Regions from separate parts of the Holzapfeliella sp. JNUCC 80 genome, predicted to be linked through region 1. Evidence: predicted binding sites of a transcription regulator. Region 1 holds the regulator's gene; the other holds the start of a gene.
The links. The regulator HrcA, encoded in region 1, represses chaperone genes, less so after heat shock. The targets are predictions, from matches to a motif close to TTAGCACTCNNNNNNNNNGAGTGCTAA.

Region 1 (7,389 bases):
CCGTGCTAAAAGTGCTGGATTCGGGTTGAAAGATGCTGTTTTATTAGAGACTTTAAAAGAACAACCTGAAAAAGCACCTGATTATGTGGTACCTCTTGAACGTTTCTTTGAAGATCAACCGGCTTACCATTTAAGCGATAAAGAGTTTGAAATGGTACAAAATGGTGCCAAACTTAAATTTCCAATTGACGTAGAACGTCTATGTTTGTATCATAATCGAAAAATAAAAGCGATTTACAAGAAAGACGTTAAACATCCGCCACTTTATCGTCCGGAAATGATGTTGCTTCAAAATAGTTAACCGATAAGGGAGGATAAGTATGCGTAGTTACGAACTAGATTATCCAGTTAATAATCAAATTGTCGAACCTCAAGGAATTGTATTGGTTCTTGGATTTTTTGATGGTGTTCATCTAGGTCATCGTCAATTAATTGAAAAAGGTCAAAAAGTTGCTCAAGAGCAAAACTTGAAATTAGCTGTTATGACAATGAATACGCACCCTAGCAAAATATATGGTCCAGCTGATGTTACTGTGCCGTTAATTACTACAACAAGTGAAAAACAACAATTGATGAATGAAGCAGGGGTCGATATCTTCTATATTGGCAATTTCAATGGCCCGCTAGCTAAGGTTCAACCTGATGAATTTATCAACAATGTTCTGGTTAAATTAAATGTTAAAGCAGTTGTTGCAGGATTTGATTATACTTTTGGAAAAAAAGAAGTAGCTAATATGTCATTGCTAAAACAGTTAGCTCAAAATAAATTTGATGTTTATGAAGTCGACAGTTACAACAAAGGTAATGAAAAAGTTAGTTCAACTCGAATTCGTCGATTAATCGAAAAAGGTGACGTCGATCAGGCTAATGAATTACTGGATTCAATTTATCAGACATCTGGACAAGTCGTTCATGGGTTCAAACGCGGCCGAAAATTGGGGTTTCCAACGGCTAATATTGCTTCTAGTGAAGATAAGGTCGGTCTAGCCTCAGGTGCCTATACTGTTGAATTGAAGGTTCATAACCAATGGTATCAAGGGATGGCAAGTGTTGGTTATAACATTACATTTGATGATGTGAAAGATTTATCCGTTGAAGTCAATATTTTTGATTTTGATGAAGATATTTATGATGAAATTGTTGATGTGAGATGGTATCACTATCTTCGACCAGAAGAAAAGTACCCCTCAGTCGTTGCTTTAATTGAACAATTGAACCAAGACGAAGCCAATAGCAAAGCCTATTTCAAAACCTTAAAAAAATAGCTTGATAATTTTAGCTGTCATCTTGACATTCTGCTATTTAGTTGTTATATTCTAATAGTTAGCACTCGTAATTTAATAGTGCTAATTCGAAGAGGTGACGCTATGTTATCAAAACGACAAGAACTAATATTAAAGATGATTATCAATGTCTTTAACAAGACACAACAGCCTGTTGGGTCAAAGACATTGATGGATGAACTAACGATTCAAGTTTCTTCAGCCACTATCAGAAATGAAATGGCTAAGCTTGAGGAATTAGGATTAATCGAAAAAACACATTCATCTTCTGGTCGTGTCCCATCAAATAAGGGATATCGCTATTATCTAGATTATTTATTACAGCCAACAGATATGCCAGAAAACTTGCATGAAAAACTGCAAATAGATTTCAATCATCAATTTCAAAAAATTGACGATATTGTATCTCGTTCGGCAAAAATATTATCTGATCTGACTAGTTATACAGCTTTTGTAGCTAGTCCAGAAATTCAGTTTTGTAGAATTACTGAATTTCGCATCGTGCCACTTTCTAATCATCAAATGATGGCAATTTTGGTTACCAGCGATGGCGACGTCAAAAATCAGCTTTATCGCTTACCTGAGGATGTATCGGGTAAAGAACTAGAATCATTAGTTGAGAAAATCAATACGGCAGTTAAGGGCAAAACTTTACATGAAGTATCGAGTTATTCTTCTGAGAAGTTCATGTCAATTCTCGGTATTGAAGAGGACACAGCTAGTTTGATTCTTCTTCAATTATTGAAGGATGTTTTCAAACCAACTGAAACTGATCAACTATTCGTTAATGGTGAGTTGAATCTCCTTAACAATTATTCTAGTTTTGATGACTTGGATAATTTGAAGTCACTTTATCAGTTGCTTAGTCATCCAGAGATATTTTCAGATTTAATTCATGAAAATAGTCTAAACAATCCAGCATTTTCAGTTCATGTCCGTTTAGGAGACGAGCTACCGCTTGATTTATTGAAAGACTACAGTCTATTGACGGCTACATATGAAGTCGGTGACTTTGGAAATGGAATTGTCGCTTTACTAGGGCCAACAAACATGCCCTATTCACAGATGATTAGTTTAATGAACTACTTCAAAGAAGAACTTGCAGATCAATTACTAGATTATTATAGCAAGTTTAGATAAGGAGGATGACAGTGTCTAACGAAGAAAAAGATATTAAACAAGAAAATACAACCGAAGAACCTGTTGAAGAAACAACGGAAGAAGTTGTTGAAGCAGAAGAACCTTCAGAAGTTGAAAAACTTCAACAAGAGCTTGAAGAAGCGCAAGATAAATACTTGCGTTCACAAGCTGAAATCCAAAATATTCAAACACGTCAACAAAAAGAACTCGCTCAATTCAGTAAATATGAAGGTCAAAGCCTTGCAAAAGAAATTTTGCCAGCTTTAGACAATTTACAAAGAGCTTTACAAGTTCAAGCTGACGATGAGGCTTCAAGCCAATTGAAAAAAGGGATTGAATTAACTTATAACGCATTAATGAAAGCTTTAAATGATAAAGGCATTACAGAAGTTGAAGCAGAAGGTGCACATTTTGATCCAAATTATCACCAAGCTGTCCAAACAGTTGAAGCAACTGAAGACCATCCAAAAGATACAGTTGTTGAAGTTTATCAACCTGGATACTTATTTAAAGATCGTATTTTAAGACCTGCAATGGTTAGCGTTGCAAACTAAGAAATTCGAAAGGAAGTTATTGATTTATGTCAAAAGTTATTGGTATTGATTTAGGAACAACTAACTCAGCAGTTGCTGTTTTAGAAGGTAAAGAACCAAAAATTATTGCAAACCCAGAAGGTAACCGTACAACTCCTTCTGTTGTTGCTTTTAAAGATGGTGAAATTCAAGTTGGGGAAGTTGCTAAAAGACAAGCAATTACAAACCCAGACACAATTTCTTCTATCAAACGTCACATTGGTGAAGCTGGTTACAAAGTAACTGTTGGTGACAAGTCATATACACCACAAGAAATTTCAGCAATGATTTTACAACACATCAAAAAATTCAGTGAAGATTACTTAGGTGAAGAAGTAACAGAAGCTGTTATTACAGTGCCTGCTTACTTCAATGATTCACAAAGACAAGCAACAAAAGATGCTGGTAAGATTGCTGGTTTAGATGTTAAACGTATTGTTAACGAACCAACTGCTAGTGCTTTAGCTTATGGTTTAGACAAAGCCGAAGAAGACGAAAAAATCCTTGTTTATGACTTGGGTGGTGGTACATTTGACGTTTCTATCCTTGAATTAGGTGACGGTGTATTCCAAGTACTTTCAACAAATGGTGATACTCACTTAGGTGGGGATGACTTTGATGAAGCAATCATGGATTGGTTGATTGCACAATTTAAAGACGAAAATGGTATTGACTTATCTAAAGATAAAATGGCATTACAACGTCTAAAAGATGCAGCTGAAAAAGCTAAAAAAGATTTATCAGGTGTAACAACAACTCAAATTAGCTTGCCATTTATCTCAGCAGGTGAAGCAGGTCCATTACACTTGGAAACAACCTTAACTCGCGCTAAATTCGATGAAATCACAGCTGAATTAGTTGAAAGAACAAGAATCCCAGTTGAAAATGCACTAAAAGATGCTGGACTTTCAAAAGATGAAGTTGACAAAGTTATCTTAAACGGTGGTTCAACACGTATTCTTTCAGTTCAAAAAGCTGTTGAAGACTGGACAGGTAAAAAACCTGATCACTCAATCAACCCTGATGAAGCTGTTGCCTTAGGTGCTGCTGTTCAAGGTGGTGTGATTTCAGGTGACGTTAAAGATGTTGTTCTTCTTGACGTAACACCATTATCATTAGGTATCGAAACAATGGGTGGCGTTTCAACTAAATTAATTGAACGTAACACAACAATTCCTACAAGTAAGTCACAAGTCTTCTCAACAGCTGCTGACAATCAACCAGCTGTAGACATTCACGTTCTTCAAGGTGAACGTCCAATGGCTGCTGATAACAAGACGCTAGGTCGTTTCCAATTAACAGATATTCCACCAGCACCACGTGGTGTTCCTCAAATCGAAGTTAAATTTGACATTGATAAAAATGGTATTGTAAATGTATCTGCTAAAGACTTAGGTACTCAAAAAGAACAAAAAATTACAATCCAAAGTTCATCAGGTCTATCAGATGAAGAAATTGAACGTATGACAAAAGATGCTGAAGAAAACGCTGAAGCAGATAAAAAACGTAAAGAAGAAGTAGACTTACGTAATGAAGTTGATCAATTAATCTTCACAACTGATAAGACATTGAAAGAATTAGATGGCAAAGTTTCTGAAGAAGAAGTTTCAAAAGCTAAAGAAGCTCTAGAAGCTTTAGAAAAAGCACAATCTGACAATGACTTAGAAGCGATGAAAGCTAAAAAAGATGAATTGAACCAAATCGTTCAAGATCTTACAACAAAACTATACCAACAAGCACAAGAAGCCCAAGGTGGCGAACAATCAGGTCAAGCAAACAACGATGACACCGTAGATGGTGACTTCCGTGAAGTAGACCCTGATAAAGATAAATAACAATTACGATGAAAAAGTCAAATTGTCAATTTGACTTTTTTCATTTATAGAAATGAAAGAGGAATTTTATGGCACAACAACGAGATTACTATGAAGTCCTGGGTCTTTCTAAAAATGCATCGGAAGCCGAAATAAAAAAAGCTTATCGTAAACTATCTAAAAAATACCACCCTGATTTGAATGATTCTGAGGATGCTGAAGAAAAGTTCAAAGAAGTTAGTGAAGCTTATGAAGTCTTGAGCGACTCCCAAAAACGCGCTGCTTATGATAATTATGGTCATGCAGGTGTTAATGGTGGTGCCCAAGGTGGAGCTGGTGGTTTTGGTGGCGGTGCCCAAGGCTTTGGCGGTTTTGAAGACATCTTTAACCAATTCTTTGGTGGTGGAGCTGCCGGCGGTGGCCGTGCACAAGATCCAACTGCACCAAGAAAAGGGCATGATTTAGATTACACCATGACACTTGAGTTTGAAGAAGCAATTTTCGGTAAGAAAACAAATGTCACATATGATCGTGATGAAACATGTAAGACTTGTGATGGTAAGGGTGCAAAACCAGGTACTTCAACCAAAACTTGTCAAAAATGTCATGGTTCAGGTCATATGACCGTAGATCGTCAAACAATGCTTGGTATGGTTCGTCAACAAGTTGCCTGTGATGAATGTCACGGTCAAGGTGTGATTATTGAAACACCTTGTGAAGACTGTCATGGTAAAGGAACAACTGAACAAAGACACACTGTTGAAGTTAATATTCCAGCAGGTGTTGACCAAGGCCAACAAATTCATTTAACTGGTCAAGGTGAAGCTGGTGCTAATGGCGGGCCTTACGGTGATTTATACATTGTTTTACGTGTGCGTCCAAGTAAGACATTTGAACGTTCAGGAACAACAATTTACTACACTGTTCCAATTAGCTTTGCTCAAGCTGCACTTGGTGATGAAATTGACGTTGATACTGTTCATGGTAAAGTGAAATTGCGTATTCCAGCTGGAACACAAACAGGAACAACCTTTAGGTTAAACGGTAAAGGTGTTCCGCAATTGAACGGACATGGAACAGGTAACCAAGAAACAACAGTTAAAATTGTGACACCTAAGAAAATGAATGAGGATCAAAAGAAAGCCTTAGTCGACTTTGTTAAAGCTGGCGGGGAAGACATTCAACCTCAAGACAAAAACTTTTTTGAAAAAGTAAAAGATAAATTTATGTGAATTCTAAAAAAGAGAAGATCTTAATCTTCTCTTTTTGTTTGTGACCATTTCGGATACTTGCTATAATAAAGAACAGAAGTAATAGAGGAGAACACATGAATTTAGAAGAATTAAAAGATTATCAATCAAGAATAAGAAATTTTTCTATTGTTGCCCATATTGATCATGGGAAATCAACAATAGCTGACCGTATCTTAGAACTGACAGATACAGTGTCAAAGCGTGAAATGCACGCTCAAATTCTAGATAGTATGGAACTAGAACGTGAACGTGGTATTACAATTAAGTTGAACTCAGTTGAGTTAAAGTATCGTGCCAAAGATGGTAAAGACTATATTTTTCATTTAATCGACACACCAGGTCACGTGGACTTTTCATATGAAGTTTCACGTTCACTTGCAGCTTGTGAAGGAGCTGTTTTGGTCGTTGATGCAGCTCAAGGTGTTGAAGCACAAACACTAGCTAATGTGTACTTAGCCTTAGATAACGACCTTGAAATTGTACCTGTTATTAACAAAATTGATCTACCTGCAGCAGATCCAGACCGTGTTAAAGATGAAATTGAAGACACAATCGGTTTAGATGCACAAGATGCTGTGCTTGCTTCAGCTAAGAGTGGGTTAGGAATTGAAGAATTACTAGAACGTATCGTAACTGACATTCCTGCACCTCAAGGTGATTTTGAAGCACCATTGAAGGCGATGATTTTTGACTCTGTATATGATTCGTATCGTGGGGTTGTTTTATCAGTGCGAGTTGAAGATGGAATCGTTAAACCCGGTGACATGATTGAAGTTATGAGTAATGGTAAGCAATACGAAGTAACAGAAGTAGGTGTATTGTCACCTAAAGCTGTTAGTCGTGATCGTTTAGTTGCAGGTGATGTTGGTTATCTAACAGCTAACATCAAAACTGTTCGTGATACACACGTGGGTGATACGTTGACACTAGCTAACAACCCAACGACTAAGCCAACACCTGGTTACCGTCCTGCTAAGCCAATGGTTTATTCAGGGATGTATCCAGTTGAAAATGCTAAATACGATGATTTAAGAGAAGCTTTAGAACGTTTACAGTTAAATGATGCAGCGCTTGAGTTTGAACCTGAAACTTCTCAAGCCTTAGGGTTTGGTTTTAGATGTGGATTCTTAGGATTACTTCATATGGATGTTATTCAAGAACGTCTAGAACGTGAATTTGGCTTAGAGTTAATTATGACAGCACCATCTGTGGATTATCATACGAAGCTTCAAAATGGTGAAGGAAAAACTGTTGCTAACCCTGCAGATATGCCTGATCCTAGTGATATTCGTGAAATTCAAGAGCCTTACGTTAAAGCAGAAATTAT
Region 2 (7,389 bases), 290 kb from region 1:
TGCTTCAAAAGAAACACCCGGGTGTGTTATAATATTTGGGTCTATTTAGGAGGGGTCGCCATGGTTAATAATAAAAAACAGTTGGTCATCATTACAGGAATGTCTGGTGCAGGTAAAACTGTTGCTATTCAAAGCTTTGAAGATATGGGGTACTTTGTCGTTGATAATTTGCCGCCAAAGCTTTTGCGCAAATTTTGGAATTTGATGTTTGAATCAGGCCATATTGACAAAGTTGCTGTTGTGATTGATTTGAGATCAAGAGATTTGGATAACGAACTACTTGATGCGGTTTCTATTCTTGAAACTAAAGAAGAAGTTCAGTCAAAAATTATTTATCTCAACGCTTCAAATGAAGTTTTGGTTAAGCGATATAATCAAACCAGACGTAGCCATCCTTTAGCAATGTCAGGTCGTCTTTTAGACGGGATTAACAAAGAACGTCAGCTGCTAATGCCAGTTATGCAGCATGCTGATTTAATAATTGATACGTCAAACATTAAGCCCAAACAGTTAAGACAGCGACTAATTGAGCAGACTAAGGGGGAAGATTTATCTGATATCTTTCACATTGAAGTTATGAGCTTTGGTTTTAAATATGGGTTGCCAATTGACGCTGATTTAGTTTTTGATGTTCGATTTTTACCTAATCCATACTATATTCCAGAAATGAAACCGTTAACGGGGCTACAAAAACCGGTTGCAGAATATGTTTTGACACAAAAAATGACCACAGATTTTTATGACAAACTGTGGGAATTATTAATCACAATTATTCCTGGCTATATTAAAGAAGGTAAAACTAATTTGACGATTGCTATTGGTTGTACTGGTGGGCAACATCGATCAGTTGCATTAGCGGAAAAGCTCGGTAAGGAACTAATGAAAGACTATCCAACGGATATTACGCATCGAGAAATTTGGCGTTATCAAGGAGAACAATTATGAGCTCAAAAAAAGTTGTCGTTATTGGCGGCGGAACAGGGCTATCAGTAATTTTGAACTCATTAAAAGATTCAGATATTGAATTAACAGCAGTGGTGACAGTTTCAGATGATGGTGGGTCTTCCGGCATTATTCGAGATTATATTAATGTCGTCCCACCTGGTGATATTCGAAATGTTATGGTATCTCTTTCAACATTACCAAAAGATCAGCTAGATTTATTTCAGTATCGTTTTAAGAGCCAAGATGACTTTTTTTCAGGTCACGCATTAGGGAATTTGATTATAGCTGCACTTTCAGAGATGACAAATGATATGTTTGAATCTATTCAGTATTTATCAAAGCTAATGAAGATAGATGGCAACGTTTATCCGGTTTCAAATAGTCCCTTGATTTTAAATGCTGAATTTGAAGATGGTACAGTTGAAAGCGGGGAAAGTCATATTGTGACTTTTGATAAACAAATAAAGTCAGTTTGGGTAACTGATCCAGCCCGTAAAGATGAAGTACCCAAAGCAGTAACTGAAGTTATTGATGCGATTGAACAGGCTGATTTGGTTATTTTAGGACCGGGAAGCCTCTTTACTAGCATTCTACCTAATGTTGTCATTCCTAACGTGCGTCAAGCCTTAGCACAAACGCAAGCTGATATTACCTATATCTGCAACATTATGACTCAAGAAGGCGAAACGGAGTGCTTGACTGATTATAACCATCTTGAAATTATCAACCGTCATCTTAAAACGCGCACGGTTGATACTGTTTTAGTTAATAACCGCCAAATCCCTCAAAAAATAGTCCACCAAAATTCACCTAAAGGATACCTCAAACCTGTTGAGCATGATGAAGAAGCCTTATTAAATAATGGCGTCAAAGTTATCTCAGGCGATTTTTTGGATATCAAAAATAAAAATATTTACCATGATGGGGTAAAAGTAAGAAACGCAATATTAGATTTATTATAGAAGGAGAAGCGCATGGTAGCATCTTATGCAAGCCAAGTTAAAAAAGAGCTTGCGTCACTAGAAGTTAACGATGAGCATGCCAAATCTGAACTAGCCGCATTCATCAGAATGAGCGGTTCAATTTCAATTGGTCATAAAAGGCTACAACTTAATGTTATAACTGAACATCCAGCCACAGCTCGACGCTTATTTTCCTTGATGAAAAAAGTATATAATATTGAACCTGAAATTATTGTTTCAAGAAAAATGAAACTCAAAAAGAATAACCAGTACGTTGTTAGAATTAAAGAAAAAGTGTCAGAAATATTAGATGACTTAAAAATCATGAAGCCTAATTCTTTTGATATTAGTACAACGATTCCACAACGTGTTATTGACAGCCAGCAAGATAGCATTTGTTATTTAAGAGGGGCATTTTTGACAGGTGGCAGTATTAACAATCCTGAAACTAGTCGATATCACTTGGAAATTTACTCAAATCATCGTAATCACAATGAAGCAATCGCCAAAATTATGAATAAATTTAGTTTAAATGCTAAGACTACGCAAAGGCGAAGTGGTTACATCACCTATCTAAAAGGTGCAGAACAGATTGCTGAATTTTTAAATATTACAGGCGCAACAAGTGCGATGCTAGCTTTTGAAGATTTAAGAATTATGCGAGACATGAGAAATTCGGTTAATCGCTTAGTGAATTGTGATACTGCTAACTTGAAGAAAACAGCAAATGCTGCGGCCAGACAAGTTGAAAATATCAGTTTAATCGAGCAGACTTATGGATTAGATATGTTACCAGAAAAACTACAAGTTTTAGCTTCATTTAGATTAAAAAATCAAGAAATGTCACTAAAAGAACTAGCTGCAAAAATTCCAGATGGTCCAATTTCAAAATCTGGAATCAATCATAGATTTAAAAAGCTAAATGATATTGCAGACAAGATTAGAACAGAATAAATAAATTGGAGAATCGGTTATGGATAATGAAATTATTCTAGGAGAGCAGCTATGCTTTTCGATTTATCAAGCAGATAAATTTTTTAAGAGATTTTACTCAAAAGCACTAGAGCCTTTTAATTTGACGTATGCACAATACATTGTAATGCTTGCTTTATACGAGCATGAATCAATGTCTGTAAAAGAGCTGGGTGAAAATGTAGGCCTTGATAGTGGAACGCTAACACCTTTATTAAGAAGGCTTGAAAAGCTTGATTGGGTTAAGCGTCGTCATTCTTCAGAAGATGAACGTCGATTAGTGTTGAAGCCAACACCTTCAGCTCTTAAAAAGCGTCAAGAGTTGTATGATCATCTCAACTTTTGTTTGAGTAAATTAGACTTAACACCAGAACAATATCAATCATTGAGAGAAACGATGACACAATTAGGTTCAAAACTATCAAAAATCAGTTTTGAAATATAAAAAAACACGCCTCAATTTTATGAGGCGTGTTTTTTATTGATTGAATTATCATTAACGTTTGTTAGTCATGATTTCGTCAATCAAACCGTATTCTTTTGCTTCTGGTGCAGTTAGATAATGATCACGTTCAGTATCTTTTTGAATAGTTTCAATATCTTGTCCAGTTGCATCAGCTAAAATTTTGTTCATTTTTTTACGTGTTTTTAGGATTTCTTCAGCAGCAATTTCAATTTCAGTTGCTTGTCCTTGAGCACCACCAAGAGGTTGGTGAATTAAAACTGTTGAGTTAGGTAAAGCAAAACGTTTACCTTTTGTTCCACCTGCAAGTAGGACACTGGCCATTGACGCAGCCATACCTGTTGCAATTGTTTGAACATCAGCTTTAATGAAGTTCATTGTATCTAAAATAGCTAATCCAGAAGTGATAACCCCACCAGGTGAGTTAATGTAGATTGAGATATCTTTTTCAGAATCTTGGGCATCCAAGAAAAGTAATTGTGAAATAATTGAATTAGCCATTTGGTCATTAACTTCTCCAGATAGCATGATGATACGATCTTTAAGTAAACGAGAATAGATATCGTAAGAACGTTCACCACGAGAAGTTTGTTCAATAACTGTTGGTATAAGCATATTTTAAGTGCCTCCTTTTAGTAATTAGCACTCTTTTAAGTACTGTGCTAATTTAATCATAAAATAAGAATAAGGTCAATATGCAATGACTAAATTTACTAAGCTAAAACCAGCTGTATTCTAAATTAAACTGGCGTTTTTATACTAAAATATGATATCTTAAATTTATATTAAGTATTATAATAAAACATTATTTGTGTGAGAGGGTTTACAATGAAAAGCAAAATTATGCTAGTTGTGATGAGCTTTGCACTCTTAGTGAGTGGTATTTTTATGACCAGTCATCAAGAGACTGTCAAAGCTGAAGAAAAAAAAGTTTACCAGATTGGGACTGATGTAACGTATCCACCTTTTGAGTTTGCTAATTCAAGCAATACAGAGTACATAGGAATCGATATTGATATAATAAAAGCAGTTGCTAAGGCTGAAAATTTTGAGGTTAAGATTTTACCACTGGGCTTTAGTGCTGCAGTTCAAGCACTTGATACAGGTCAAGTAGATGGTGTGATTGCTGGGACAACAATTACTGCTGACCGTGAGAAGAAAATGGACTTTGGAACACCATATTTCAACACAGGGGCAGTTTTTGTAACGGCACAAAATAATGATTCAATCAAGTCCATGGAAGATGCTAGAGGTAAAAGAGTCGCAGTTAAAACAGGGACAGCCGCTGCTAACTATGGTATTGAACAAGCTAAAAAATATGACTTTACAGTTGTAACATTTGATGACACTAATTCCATGTATCAAGATGTTTTGACTGGTAATTCTGCTGGTTTGTTTGAAGATATGCCGGTTATTACCTATGCTATTAACCAAGGGACAGCTTTAAAGGTATCTTCAGAAGCTAACACAACAGGTCAGTATGGTTTTTCAGTTAAAAAAGGTCAAAATCAAGAATTACTGGAAGCCTTCAATAAAGGTCTTGAAAAAATTAAGCAGAGTGGCGAATACGATCAAATCGTGTCACGTTACTTAGGAAAAGACGCTTTAGAATTACAAAAGCAACAAAAAGAAAGTGAAAGTACTTTTGGAGGGTTGCTAAAAGTTAACGGTACTGCATTATTAGATGGACTAAAAGAAACAATGGCATTGACGATTATGGCCATTTTCTTTGCAACTATTTTTGGAATTGTCTTCGGATTAATGGGCGTTGTTCCAAGTAAAATCTTAAATGGCATTTCAACGACAGTTATTTACATTTTCCGTGGATTGCCATTACTAGTACTGGCATTGTTCATTTATACAGGTATCCCAAGCTTAACAGGGGTAAAAATTCCAGCTGTTGTTGCCGGAATTATCACCTTAATGTTCAATGAAGGGGCTTATACAGCGGCCTTCATTGCAGGTGGGATTAAGTCTGTTGATAAAGGACAAATGGAAGCAGCGCGTTCACTTGGATTGCCATTTGGTAAAGCCATGAGACGAGTTGTGCTACCACAAGGAATTAAGTTAATTATTCCATCATTTATCAACCAATTCATTATCACATTGAAAGATACATCAATCTTATCAATCATCGGATTAGTTGAACTAACACAAACAGGTAAGATTATCATTGCTAGAAATCTTGAAGGATTCAAAGTTTGGGCAATTATCGCACTGATTTACTTAGTAATCATTACCTTATTAACATGGGCTTCTAAATATGTAGAAAGAAGGTTGAACAAATAATGGCTAAAAAAACCGAAAACATTATTAAAGTTCGTGACTTACAAAAAAGTTATGGCGACAATCACGTAATTAAAGGCGTTGATTTAGACGTTAAACGTAACCAAGTTGTGGTTATTATTGGACCTTCTGGATCAGGTAAAAGTACTTTCTTGAGAATGCTAAACCATTTAGAGGAACCAACAGGCGGAAACATTAATATTGATGGTCATGACTTGAACAGTAAAGAAACTGACATCAATAAAGTCCGTGAAAAAATCGGCATGGTGTTTCAACACTTTAACTTATTTAATAATTTAAATGTTCTAGATAACTTAACTTTAGCACCAAGAGAACTAGGCTTAATGAGTCAAGAAGAAGCTGAAAAGAAAGCGCGTCAATATCTTAAACGTGTGGGTCTAAGTGACAAAGCAGAAGTCAAAGTTGACTCACTATCAGGTGGACAAAAGCAACGTGTCGCAATTGCGCGTTCACTTGTAATGAACCCAGATGTGATGCTTTTTGATGAACCAACAAGTGCGTTAGATCCTGAAATGGTTGGCGATGTTTTAGGTGTTATGAAAGACGTGGCTAAAGAAGGAATGACCATGCTTGTGGTTACTCACGAAATGGGATTTGCTAAAGAAGTGGCAGATCACGTGCTATTCTTTGATCAAGGACACATTATTGAACAGGGAACACCTGAACAAATCTTTGATCATCCACAACACAAACGAACACAAGACTTTTTATCAAAAGTGCTATAATCAAAAAGCTACCGCGATATCGCGGTAGCTTTTTTTAATTGTTAATGTTTTTTAAGAATGCGTTGAACATGGCCTGGCTTTCGTTAATAAAGAAGTTGTCAGGAGTAACTTGAGCAACCGTTGTCGTTTGGAAATGAAGACCTTCGGTTGGTAGTCCCCAAATGAATAAGTTTTTAACCAATTTATCTTCATGGTTGATAACTTGATTAGTTTTACGATCGACGGCAATAGCACCTGTCTGCAAGTCGTCGTCGTTGTTGAGTTTATGTGGTTTGATTGTGGTGTTCAACAGTTCCTTGTAAACAGGGTCATGTGCAGTGATAACAGATTCTTTAGGTAAACGGCTTTCGATTAATGTTGTCGCTTTGATATTGTGCCAGTGATTTTTAATCATAAATTGGTTATCAAAAGGTTTAAATTCAACAGGTGGTGCAATGAAATGGACAATATTAGCCCTGACAAGTGCTTCTAGCTCTAATAAACGTGTCACAGCAGGACCAGCAGCTAAAAAGTTATTCAGTGACTTGAAGCTACCCAAGAATTGGTTGACGTAATCTGATGGATCAAATAAATCATTTTCGATAATAAAACGAATACTCTTTCTAAGATCACGAATCATTTCAAGTGTTGTTGCCAGTGGACTAGTTTGATTACCTCGTAAAGCTTCTGTTGCATCGTGAAACAAAAAGTTTCCGATAGTAGAGGTGAAGTCGTCTAAATCACTAGGTTTGATTTCTGCTTCGGGTTGGATTAACTTATCAAAATTAAAGAGACGGTGAGGTAAAAATTGTTTTTTGATATTGTCATCAAGATGGCCGTTAGATAATTGATTGAAAATTTCTTTTTGACTTAGATTAGGTAGACTTTTTGTGTAGTACACATAGGCTAAATCCTTTACCATCAATTTAAGAAATGTTTGATAGGACAAGCTAGAAGGGTTAAGTGTTTTGAGATAGGAGCGTGTTAAAAATTTTGGTGTCATTGTCCCAGTTAAACTTTTTTCATAGTTTCCTTT

Region 2: clpP (ATP-dependent Clp endopeptidase proteolytic subunit ClpP) is a predicted target of HrcA. The motif match lies at 3,982-4,008, and genes of this name have one in related genera.

The regions. Positions count from the first base shown of each region.
Region 1 covers NZ_CM132205.1:673,315-680,703, reverse strand. Annotated here, with positions in the region: gene truB (tRNA pseudouridine(55) synthase TruB) at 1-301, shown strand, start outside; gene ribF (riboflavin biosynthesis protein RibF) at 321-1,265, shown strand; gene hrcA (heat-inducible transcriptional repressor HrcA) at 1,368-2,423, shown strand; gene grpE (nucleotide exchange factor GrpE) at 2,435-2,977, shown strand; gene dnaK (molecular chaperone DnaK) at 3,004-4,830, shown strand; gene dnaJ (molecular chaperone DnaJ) at 4,899-6,041, shown strand; gene lepA (translation elongation factor 4) at 6,137-7,389, shown strand, end outside.
Region 2 covers NZ_CM132205.1:379,972-387,360, forward strand. Annotated here, with positions in the region: gene rapZ (RNase adapter RapZ) at 61-945, shown strand; gene JNUCC80_RS01910 (gluconeogenesis factor YvcK family protein) at 942-1,907, shown strand; gene whiA (DNA-binding protein WhiA) at 1,920-2,861, shown strand; gene JNUCC80_RS01920 (MarR family winged helix-turn-helix transcriptional regulator) at 2,881-3,324, shown strand; gene clpP (ATP-dependent Clp endopeptidase proteolytic subunit ClpP) at 3,376-3,957, opposite strand; gene JNUCC80_RS01930 (ABC transporter substrate-binding protein/permease) at 4,171-5,631, shown strand; gene JNUCC80_RS01935 (amino acid ABC transporter ATP-binding protein) at 5,631-6,374, shown strand; gene JNUCC80_RS01940 (FAD/NAD(P)-binding protein) at 6,409-7,389, opposite strand, start outside.